One region of the Paenibacillus sp. NPDC055715 genome, then DNA from elsewhere that is predicted to be linked to it. Evidence: predicted binding sites of a transcription regulator. Region 1 holds the regulator's gene; each other region holds the start of a gene.
What was found. The regulator LexA, encoded in region 1, represses DNA repair genes until DNA is damaged. The targets are predictions, from matches to a motif close to CGAACATATGTTCG.

Region 2: the regulator LexA is predicted to act here: its motif matches at 1,076-1,089, upstream of recA (recombinase RecA).
Region 3: the regulator LexA is predicted to act here: its motif matches at 1,944-1,957, upstream of addB (helicase-exonuclease AddAB subunit AddB).

The regions. Positions count from the first base shown of each region.
Region 1 is NZ_JBSHGA010000005.1:148,751-152,036, forward strand. It holds gene ACWGOO_RS10870 (hypothetical protein) at 252-392, opposite strand; gene ACWGOO_RS10875 (hypothetical protein) at 432-605, opposite strand; gene ACWGOO_RS10880 (hypothetical protein) at 871-1,173, opposite strand; gene lexA (transcriptional repressor LexA) at 1,426-2,052, opposite strand; gene ACWGOO_RS10890 (DUF896 domain-containing protein) at 2,682-2,888, shown strand; gene ACWGOO_RS10895 (hypothetical protein) at 3,018-3,286, shown strand, end outside.
Region 2 is NZ_JBSHGA010000001.1:72,767-76,052, reverse strand. It holds gene ACWGOO_RS00335 (competence/damage-inducible protein A) at 1-911, shown strand, start outside; gene recA (recombinase RecA) at 1,159-2,220, shown strand; gene ACWGOO_RS00325 (regulatory protein RecX) at 2,408-3,157, shown strand.
Region 3 is NZ_JBSHGA010000002.1:276,485-279,770, forward strand. It holds gene ACWGOO_RS05665 (Na/Pi cotransporter family protein) at 1-129, opposite strand, end outside; gene ACWGOO_RS05670 (class I SAM-dependent rRNA methyltransferase) at 414-1,793, shown strand; gene addB (helicase-exonuclease AddAB subunit AddB) at 2,024-3,286, shown strand, end outside.

The DNA.
Region 1 (3,286 bases):
AATAATAATACTTATATTTTCAAATAAAATATGTTTTATGGGTTATTTATTTTGCTTAGAAAAATTGGTAACTATCGTATATAAATGATATCTCTGTTGGATAAGAGGGTCATGCTTTCCTGAAAATCAACGTTTTTGTAACGACCGAGCTTTTTGCAGGAGAAATACGTTGAACATATTGTAGAATGGGGTTTAACGTGATGCAAAAAAAGCGAGAAGAAATCCTTCTCGCTTTTCGCTTAAAAACAATCTTAACGTCTGCGTTGTCTATCATTTACGCTAAACAGATTAACAGCCAGTGCGTTACCTCTTGCACGTGCAATGGCTCTTTGACTGGAACGGATGGATAATCTTCTTCTTTTCACATGGTGTTTAAAATGTCTTTTGCTCATAGTATCACCTCCCTTCAAAGAAATGAAGGCGGTTAAATCTTAGAAGCGTTTATGATTCTTACGGTTACGCTTGGAAATTTTGATGTTCAATGCGTTAGTGGCTAGCGCGTTACCGCTTCTTGTTTTGGCAGCAGCGGCTTGAAAGACTTTTACGACCAGAAATTTGTTCTTACCAATACGATGCTTATACGTTTTGACTCTATTTTTGATCATCTGCATATCTCCTTTGCTAAGGTCTACTTTATTCATATGTCAGTAGCGCTAGTAATGTATCAGCATAAATCTATTAAAAGCAAAAGAAGCTATCACCTATGACCTTGATATTCAGAAACTAATAAAGTATAAAGGTAAGAAACGCAAAAAAACTCATGCTTACCTGCCTGATAATCCTTACCAACTTTACGTTGTTGGGAAAGTTACAGCAGATCAGCACGAGCAAAATGATAAAAAGCGAAGATAACAAACGGGGAGAAGTATATTACTTATTATAAAGGGCCTTAAGTTTTTTCTGGTAATATGTTTCCTGCTCAAGAATGTGATTCATTTGTTCAGAAAGCTCTTTATATTTTGGACTGTCCTCTGGGTAGTTATTTCTTTCGGAAAGTACAGCTTCAAATTGCTTTTCCAATGATTTAAAATGGATAATTATTTGTATGTAATGAATGCGATCAAAGGTTGTTCTGGTTGAATTCTCCTTAGCATACACATAATCCATTGTTGGAGCTGTAAAACCTATTACGATAAAAGTCACAATAAACACTGAAATTATAATTTTTTTCATTTAATCTCTCCTTAATAAAACTATAAATATTAATACACCATATTTATCTAAAATAATTACAAAGTTATTTTTGATCCGCCAATAAACAGAACAGTAATTGTAGATATAAACCGTTTAATCTATGGGCTGTCAAAGAAAAAAGAATAGTTGTGAGGTAGATTTTATGTACATAAGATCAATACAAAACCGGCTTGCCTATGGCCAGCCGGTTTTGAAGTTGCGGGAAGAATAACGGGGCTGAAAAATGAAAAATCAGTGGAAGTCCCGGAAAAGTCCTACAACCTTGCCCAAAATACTAACGTGCGTCAGACGAAGTGGTTCAAAGGCCGGATTTTCCGGTTGAAGTCGGATATGATCTTTTTCTTTGTAAAAAGTTTTAACAGTAGCCTCGTCCTCGTCCGTCATGGCCACTACAATGTCGCCGTTATCGGCTGTCTGCTGCTGACGTACAATGACATAGTCTCCGTTGGCAATACCAGCTTCAATCATGCTTTCTCCTACAACAGATAACATGAATATTTTATCCTCACCCACAAAATGTTGGGGAAGAGGAAAGTAATCTTCAATATTTTCTGTTGCTGTAATAGGTAGACCGGCTGTTACTTTGCCGACGACCGGAACACGACTAATAGAGTAATTAATCAAGTTGCTGTTATCCGATTCGTCTTGGCCGAGTAACTCGATGGCCCGTGGTTTCGTTGGATCACGACGTATTAGTCCCTTCTTCTCCAAACGATCCAAATGACCGTGAACCGTAGAACTGGAGGCCAATCCGACAGCCTCACCTATTTCGCGTACAGAAGGGGGATATCCCTTTAGACGCACTTCATTGCGGATAAATTCAAGAATGGCCTGCTGGCGGCTTGAAATCTTAGACATACCGTATCAACCCCATTTAGTAACGTTTGGGAAAATTATAGCATAGAACCTCCGTTCGTACAAACATAAGTTCTAAATAATCCCTAAAAATAATTACGAATCTTTGTTCTCCGTTCTGTTGGACAAAACAAACGTTCTCATTACGTAGCCAATGATGAAATATAGTACATATCAAAGTATTTTTTCATGGATTTAGAAAAGATGCAAAATGTCCGGAATGAGAGAAGAGCACAGCTTGTATGAACCATTTCCAACAGTCTTCTGCCCAAACTTCTTATTCTGGTTATCGTTGCCTGGATTGCGGGTGCAGGTGTACTGACGGTATTCGCAGTTCCTTCGGTTTCGAATGAAGAGGTAACCAAACTTATTGTACAACCTGGGGATACATTGTGGCAGATTGCCTCCAAATCATAAACCGGAACGAGTGGATACGCGGATATATCATAGAAGGAATTGTTCGGATTAACGGACTGGAAGATTGGGAAGTGCAGGCAGGTTAGGTTTTAAAGCTTCCACACTTCTGATTAGTCACATTAGAGCTTGTCAGGGAACGTGATGCGGAACCTTGACAAGCTCTTTTCTACGTGTCAAAGTGTATTATATCTTTGCTTATATGGAGGGGACACAATTTGGATATAGACAGCTTGGTAGAGCGCATCAATGAATTGGCACGTAAAGCAAAAGCCGAGGGATTGACCGAAGAGGAAACAATAGAGCGTGCCAATCTTCGGGAAATTTATTTAGGTAACATTCGTCGTAATTTTCGGCAGCAGCTTGAAACAATTGAAATTGTGGACGATGAAACGCCGAAGGGAAATGGCGGGCTGACGCATTAATGTCGCTAAAGCGGCTTAGCCCGCGTAATTTGCTTTTTGTTTTTTTTAGGTATCTATTTTTGGTATCTATATAGATTAGGATTGGTGGCAATTGTTTTTACGCAATATATTTGGGAAGGGAATTGAGAAATGGCCCGGTCATTTGAAAGAAAAGTTCGCAAAAACACAGCGCATTTGAATAAGTCGCGCAAAAAGCAAGGCAATCAACCCATTAGTGGCGCCGGTTCTGCAATGGATATTTTCCGTGGACGTAATATTACCGTGCCAATTATGCTGGCTGGACTTTCAGTTTTGTACATGCTCATGAGTTATTTTGTGACTAAGACCGGCATGCGCGGAATGGACTGGCTTGTATTCGGTTTGTACTTGATGCTGGCTGTTATCTTTTTCATCCGCCG
Region 2 (3,286 bases), on a different contig from region 1:
CTATTGAAGGGGCTACTACGCTTGAAAATGAGACAGGGTTAGCTGTGGGCGACGCAATTGCACAGGACGGTAAATTTTATTTGGTTTTGCCTGGACCGCCTAAGGAACTTAAACCCATGTTTGCAAACCAGGCGAAACCTTGGTTGCTTCAGCAGGTATTGAGCGGTGAGGAAATGCCAATTTATTCGAAAATGCTAAAATTCGCAGGAATCGGTGAGTCAGCTCTTGAAACCCGATTGTTAGATCTGATCCAATCCCAGACGGATCCCACAATTGCTCCTTACGCCAAGGAAGGGGAAGTCACGATCCGTATATCCACCAAGGCGGCCAGCGAGAGCGAGGCACTGGTCAAGCTGGCGGCTACGGAAGTAGAAATTCAGCAGCGTCTTTCGGAATACATGTATGCGAGCGAGGACGTCACGCTGGAGAAGGTTATCGTAGATCTAATGACCAAACGCGGATTCACTGTGAGTGCGGCGGAAAGCTGTACAGGTGGGATGCTGATGGAACACATCACTTCCATACCGGGCAGCGCTGTTATGTTTCAAGGCGGCATCGTGTGTTATTCCAATGAAATGAAAATGAAACTGCTCAACGTGCCTCATGATTATTTGGAAGGGGATCATGCGCCAGGCGCAGTGAGTAAGGAAGTCGCCCTTGTGCTTGCAGAGCAGGCAAGAATAGTTATGGACAGTGATTTTGGACTTTCAGTTACAGGCGTAGCCGGACCTGGATATTCCGAACGGAAGCCAGTTGGCTTAGTATACATTGGTATTTCTGAGCGCGACAAGAAAACGGAAGTACATGAGCTGAGACTGAGCGGAAACCGTGAAACAATCCGTCTGCGATCAGTCAAAGCAATCCTGTACATATTGTGGCGTAGACTGGTGGAGAACGAGAAGCTCTCTTAATGAGCTGTATCCGATGTGAGTTTTCATAGAGTTGTTTTAGGTAAATGATTAATGGTATAGTCATATCATCGGAAGAACCGCTGCAAAAGCCTTTTTGCCTGCGGTTCTTTTTTTGATTTAGAGACAGATGGAAGTACAGAAGAGAACTGCCCAAGTAAAAAAAACGAATGTATGTTCGAAAAAATGCTTGGCAAGCGTGTCAAAACAAGGTATTATTAAAGTACAAACAATGAAGGATGTGAGTTTATTGTCAGATCGTCGTGCTGCGCTGGATATGGCGCTCCGTCAAATAGAAAAGCAATTCGGTAAAGGTTCCATTATGAAGTTGGGTGAGTCCACCCATATGCAAGTGGAAACAATACCCAGTGGTTCGATTGCTTTGGATATTGCGTTAGGAACGGGCGGCTTCCCAAGAGGTCGAATTATTGAAGTATATGGACCAGAATCATCTGGTAAAACAACAGTAGCTCTTCACGCTATAGCAGAGGTACAAAAAACAGGCGGCCAAGCCGCTTTTATCGACGCCGAGCATGCGCTGGATCCGTCGTATGCCAGCAAGCTGGGTGTCAATATTGATGAGTTGTTGCTATCGCAGCCAGATACAGGAGAGCAGGCACTTGAGATTGCCGAAGCGCTTGTACGTAGTGGAGCCGTAGACATTGTTGTTGTTGACTCTGTAGCGGCACTTGTGCCAAAAGCGGAGATTGAAGGTGAGATGGGAGATTCCCATGTTGGTCTTCAAGCCCGTTTAATGTCGCAGGCATTGCGTAAGCTGTCCGGGGCCATTAACAAATCGAATACCATTGCTATCTTTATTAACCAATTACGCGAAAAAATAGGTGTTATGTTCGGTAACCCTGAAACTACACCAGGTGGACGTGCTCTGAAATTTTATTCTACAGTTCGTTTGGATGTCCGCCGCATTGAAAGCTTGAAAAGCGGTAATGACGTTGTAGGTAACCGCACACGTATTAAAGTGGTGAAGAATAAAGTCGCACCTCCTTTCCGTCAGGCGGAAGTGGACATTATGTACGGCGAAGGTATCTCCAAGGAAGGCAGCTTGATTGACATTGGTACGGAGTACGACATTGTCGACAAGAGCGGAGCCTGGTATTCCTATGAAGGTGAGCGACTCGGCCAGGGACGTGAAAATGCGAAGCAATTTCTGAAGGAAAATCCGAACATTGCTAGCACGATCGAGCAAAAAATCCGTGTGGCCAGCAATCTTATCACGACAATAGCTCCGCCGACAGAAGAAGAGTTGGCAAAGCAAGCTAAGGAAGAACAGGAATTGCTGGAGCTTGAATAAAGCTTAGTTAAATCCTGGTTTATGAACTGGAGCGAGGGTGTCCGTTTGAATAGCATGTTTCTGATGCCCTGCACAGTTGTGCAGGGCATTTTTGCATCGAATGTGGCCTGCGTGTCAGTTGCATTTTACTTTTGCGTGGCGGGCATTCTCAGCTTGCTTTCGTGAATATCAAAGTGAGGGAAGCACATTGCAATTGGAAGATGAAGGTGAACACACTTCGAAGGAAAATGAGCAGCAAGGCATTTCCTTTTTTCCTGATCATGAGGAATTGATGGTTACGAGGGTGGAACAGGAGCAGGGTAGGAAACGCGGGAGATACACGATTCATTTTGGCCCGTATTCATTGTCCGTACTGGAAGATGTAATGATCAAGTACAATATGTTCAAAGGAACGACTTTCGTCAAAAAGGAACTGGAAGAAATCGTTCTGGCGGACGAAAAGCAACAGGCATACGTGCACGCGCTTCGTTATTTGGAACGAAAGCCGCGTACACGTCAGGAGATTGAGCAGCGTTTGACGCAAAAGGAAATGGGCCAAGCTGTTATTGATGAAGTGTTGAACCGTCTGGAGCGGGAGCAACTTGTGGATGACGATCTATACGCCCGTCAGTGGGCAAGGCAGCGCATAACGAGCCAGCGGAAGGGGAAGATGTGGGTAAGGCAGGAACTGCGTCAAAAGGGCATCTCTAAAGCCTCTATCGGGGAAGCTTTAGGTGAGGTCAGCGATCATGAGGAATGGGAGAGCGCTTTGATTGTCGGACGCAAGAAATGGAATCAGGTACGTGGAGATATAATGGAGAAGAAACGGAAAACGTACCCCTTTCTCATGAGACGCGGATATTCGGGGGGGATGACACGCCGCGTAGTTAATCATCTTACGATGGCTGAGCAAGACGGGGCTTCCGATGACGGGGAATTATCGCTGTGGGATGAATAGTTGTTAAACAGCCGGGGATCCATTAACTGGCCTAAGCGAACAGGATGAGCTGGTTATCGCACGGAAAGCCACATGGTAATCTACTAAAGTTTGCATTCCCTTGACAATGCTATTTGTCAAATAATAAAA
Region 3 (3,286 bases), on a different contig from region 1:
GGTGGCCCGGTTCAGCCAGCGGGTGAGGAAGGGGCCAGCCAAATGCCGGAGGGCCGCTTCCATCAGCTTCATCCCGCCCAAGAAAATAAGCAGCCCACCGCACAGCGGCAAAATAACATGAATAAACACGGCCATTAGCCCCTTTTCTAAGGTTATTAATTGAATTGCGCTTATGTAACAGCATATGATCTGTCGAGGACAGCCATGACAAGCATGACCGAGCTGTTTTTTTAGGAAAACGATAATTTTTGCAGTATCTTCATAAGCTTTAAAAGTGTGGTCGATATAAAGGCGGGCAGTAGCGGAGCGGTTCATTTGAATCTGAAGAAGCGTAGCGTTCGCCGCGGAGCCTCCCCCCTATCGAACCACATTTTTAAGGACTTTGAGTAATCCAAGAATGGGAGTGAAAGACTTTGCCTTCAGTAATATTGGAACGCAGCCGCAAAAAAAGGTTGGAGCACGCGCACCCCTGGGTGTTTAAAAATGAAATAGCCAAGGTGGAGGGTGAACCGGAGGCAGGTGATCTGGTCAATATCGTAAACCATCAGGGCCGTTATTTGGCAACGGGTTACTATAATCCGGCTTCACAAATTACGGTGCGTGTGATGTCCTACGAGCCGTTGGAAGCGATGGATCAAAGATTTTTTGCCAAACGCTTCCGTGATTGTCTGGAGCACCGCGAACGTTTTGTGACCGGGGGAGACGCGTATCGGCTGGTATACGGCGAGGCTGATTTTTTACCCGGGCTGATTGTAGACCGTTTTGGCGACGTGTTAGTCGTACAATTATTAACGCTCGGTATGGATCGCCGCAGGGAAGAAATCAGGGATGCACTCGTTGAAGTGATTGGTCCTGTTGGTATATATGAGCGAAGTGATGTATCCATCCGCGAACTGGAAGGACTGGAACAGACCAAAGGGCCTTTATATGGAGACTGCCCGCGTCATGTTGTGGTAACGGAAAATGGCTTGCGTATCAAGGTTGATATTGTAGAGGGCCAGAAGACAGGCTACTTCTTCGACCAGCGTGAGAACCGTGCGGCGATTGCGCCGCTGATGACGGGCTGGGGAGGGCGCAGCGGAATTACGCTACAGGAAGTAGCAGCAGAGCAGGGTGACGCTGGCACAGCGGTCATGAAGCCTGTGAACAAAAGCGGCAAGGTTGTGGAGTTTCCATTCTGGGATGGCGCAACCGTGCTGGAGTGCTTTTCACATACGGGAAGCTTTACGCTTAATGCCTGCAAATACGGTGCTAAAAAAGTAACTTGTCTTGATATATCTGAGCACGCGATTGAAAGCGCACGGGATAATGTCAAGCTGAACGGATTTGAGGAACGCGTGGAGTTTGTCGTGGACGATGCTTTTCAATATTTGCGCAATCAGGTTAAAGGTGTAGAGGAACGCACCGCACGGGCCGGAGGCAAAGGTGATACTTCCAAGCCGCTAACAGCAGGGGGCGGACGTACCTTTGATGTAGTTATTCTTGATCCTCCAGCCTTTGCGAAAACAAAGAATGCGGTCAAAGGAGCTACGCGGGGATATAAGGACATTAATCTGCACGGGATGAAGCTGGTCAATGAGGGCGGCTATTTAGTAACTGCGAGCTGCTCGTTCCATATGCGGCCGGAGCTGTTTCTGGACACGATTAAGGAAGCGGCGGCGGATGCCGGAAAAATCCTCCGTCTGGTGGATTGGAGAGCGGCTGGCAAGGATCATCCCCAAATTCTGGGTGTAGAGGAAGGCCATTATTTGAAATTCGCCATTTTTGAGGTGCGTAGCCGGACACAACTGTAGATTTCAGACACAGTCAACCGCCTTTTTGGGTAGTGGAATAAGTAGAATAGGCTCGTTTTATCCATAGATCAGTCCTGTAGAGAAGGCATGTACCAAGCCAACCTGCGGGACTGTTTGTTTTTTGAGGAAGGATAAAATGCTACAAGATGGCAAACGTACGTTCTTTTCTCCCTTGCCTCATATGCTATACTGTTGAATAGAATGTTGTTCGTTGGAAAGGAGGCCGCATCATGTCGGTCCGTTTGGTCATTGGCCGCTCAGGCAGCGGAAAAAGCACGTTAATCCATCATGAAATGACGGCTATGCTACGCGAGGAACCGCTAGGTAAGCCTATGCTGTTACTTGTGCCGGAGCAATCGTCATTTGCTTCCGAGCATGCGCTGCTTACAGAAGCCGGAAACGGTATTCAGGGGACGGTGCGCGCACAGGTCATGGGATTTCATCGTCTTGCCTATTTGGTCATGCAAGAAACTGGGGGTTCGGCGCTGGTACCTGTGACGGGGGAAGGCAAGAAGATGCTTTTATATAAAATTATTCGTCGTCGCAAGGATGAACTGAGTTTATTTAAGGATTCGGGAGACCAGCTGGGCTTTGTGGATCGGTTAAATACGCTGTTTACAGAGCTGAAGCAGTACGGGAATAATACTCGGTCTGTACCGGAGCAACTGGAGCGAATGAATGCGGCGGGGGAATCCACTCCGATTTTACGCGGCAAGCTCAAGGATATCAGTCTAATTTATGAGGATTTTGAAAGAGAGCTGGCACTTAAATATATTGATGGCGAGGATACGCTGCGTATGCTGGCGGAGCAGATTGCTGAGTCGTCCATTGTACGTGGAGCGGATATTTGGATGGATGGCTACCGCAGGTTTACGCCGCATGAATACAAGGTGGTGGAGCAGCTCATGCTGCACGCTTCTTCGTTGACGGTCGCACTGACCTGCAATCGTAGCTACGAGAGTGGACAGCTGCCGCATGAGCTGGATTTGTTTCATCCTTCGGCGGCTACCTATGTAAAGCTTAAAGGGATGGCGGACGAGCTGATGATCGATACGCAGACACAACTGCTGTGCCCTGATCCGCTTCCGAGATTTAAGGACCGTCCGACGTTGGCGTATCTGGAGGCGCAGTTTGAACGGCGTGCGGGATATCGGAACCAGGAACGACCCATGCCGCAGCAACAGATGCGGGAGCAATGGAATGATAAGCAGCCAGAAGAAATCAAGCTGTATGCCGCAGCAAACCGACGTGTCGAGCTGGAGGGAGCAGTGCGCGAAATGCGCCGCCTGGCCCGGGATGAGGGAGCACGCTATCGGGAAATGGCGCTGTTCGTACGCCAGATTGAGGATTATGAGCCGTGGGTGGAGCCGATATTCAAACAATATGAGGTTCCGGTGTTTCTGGATCAGCGCAGAAGCATATTGCATCATCCATTGGTGGAGATGATTCGGGCTTCGCTGGATATTGTCCAGCGGCGTTGGCGGTACGAGGAT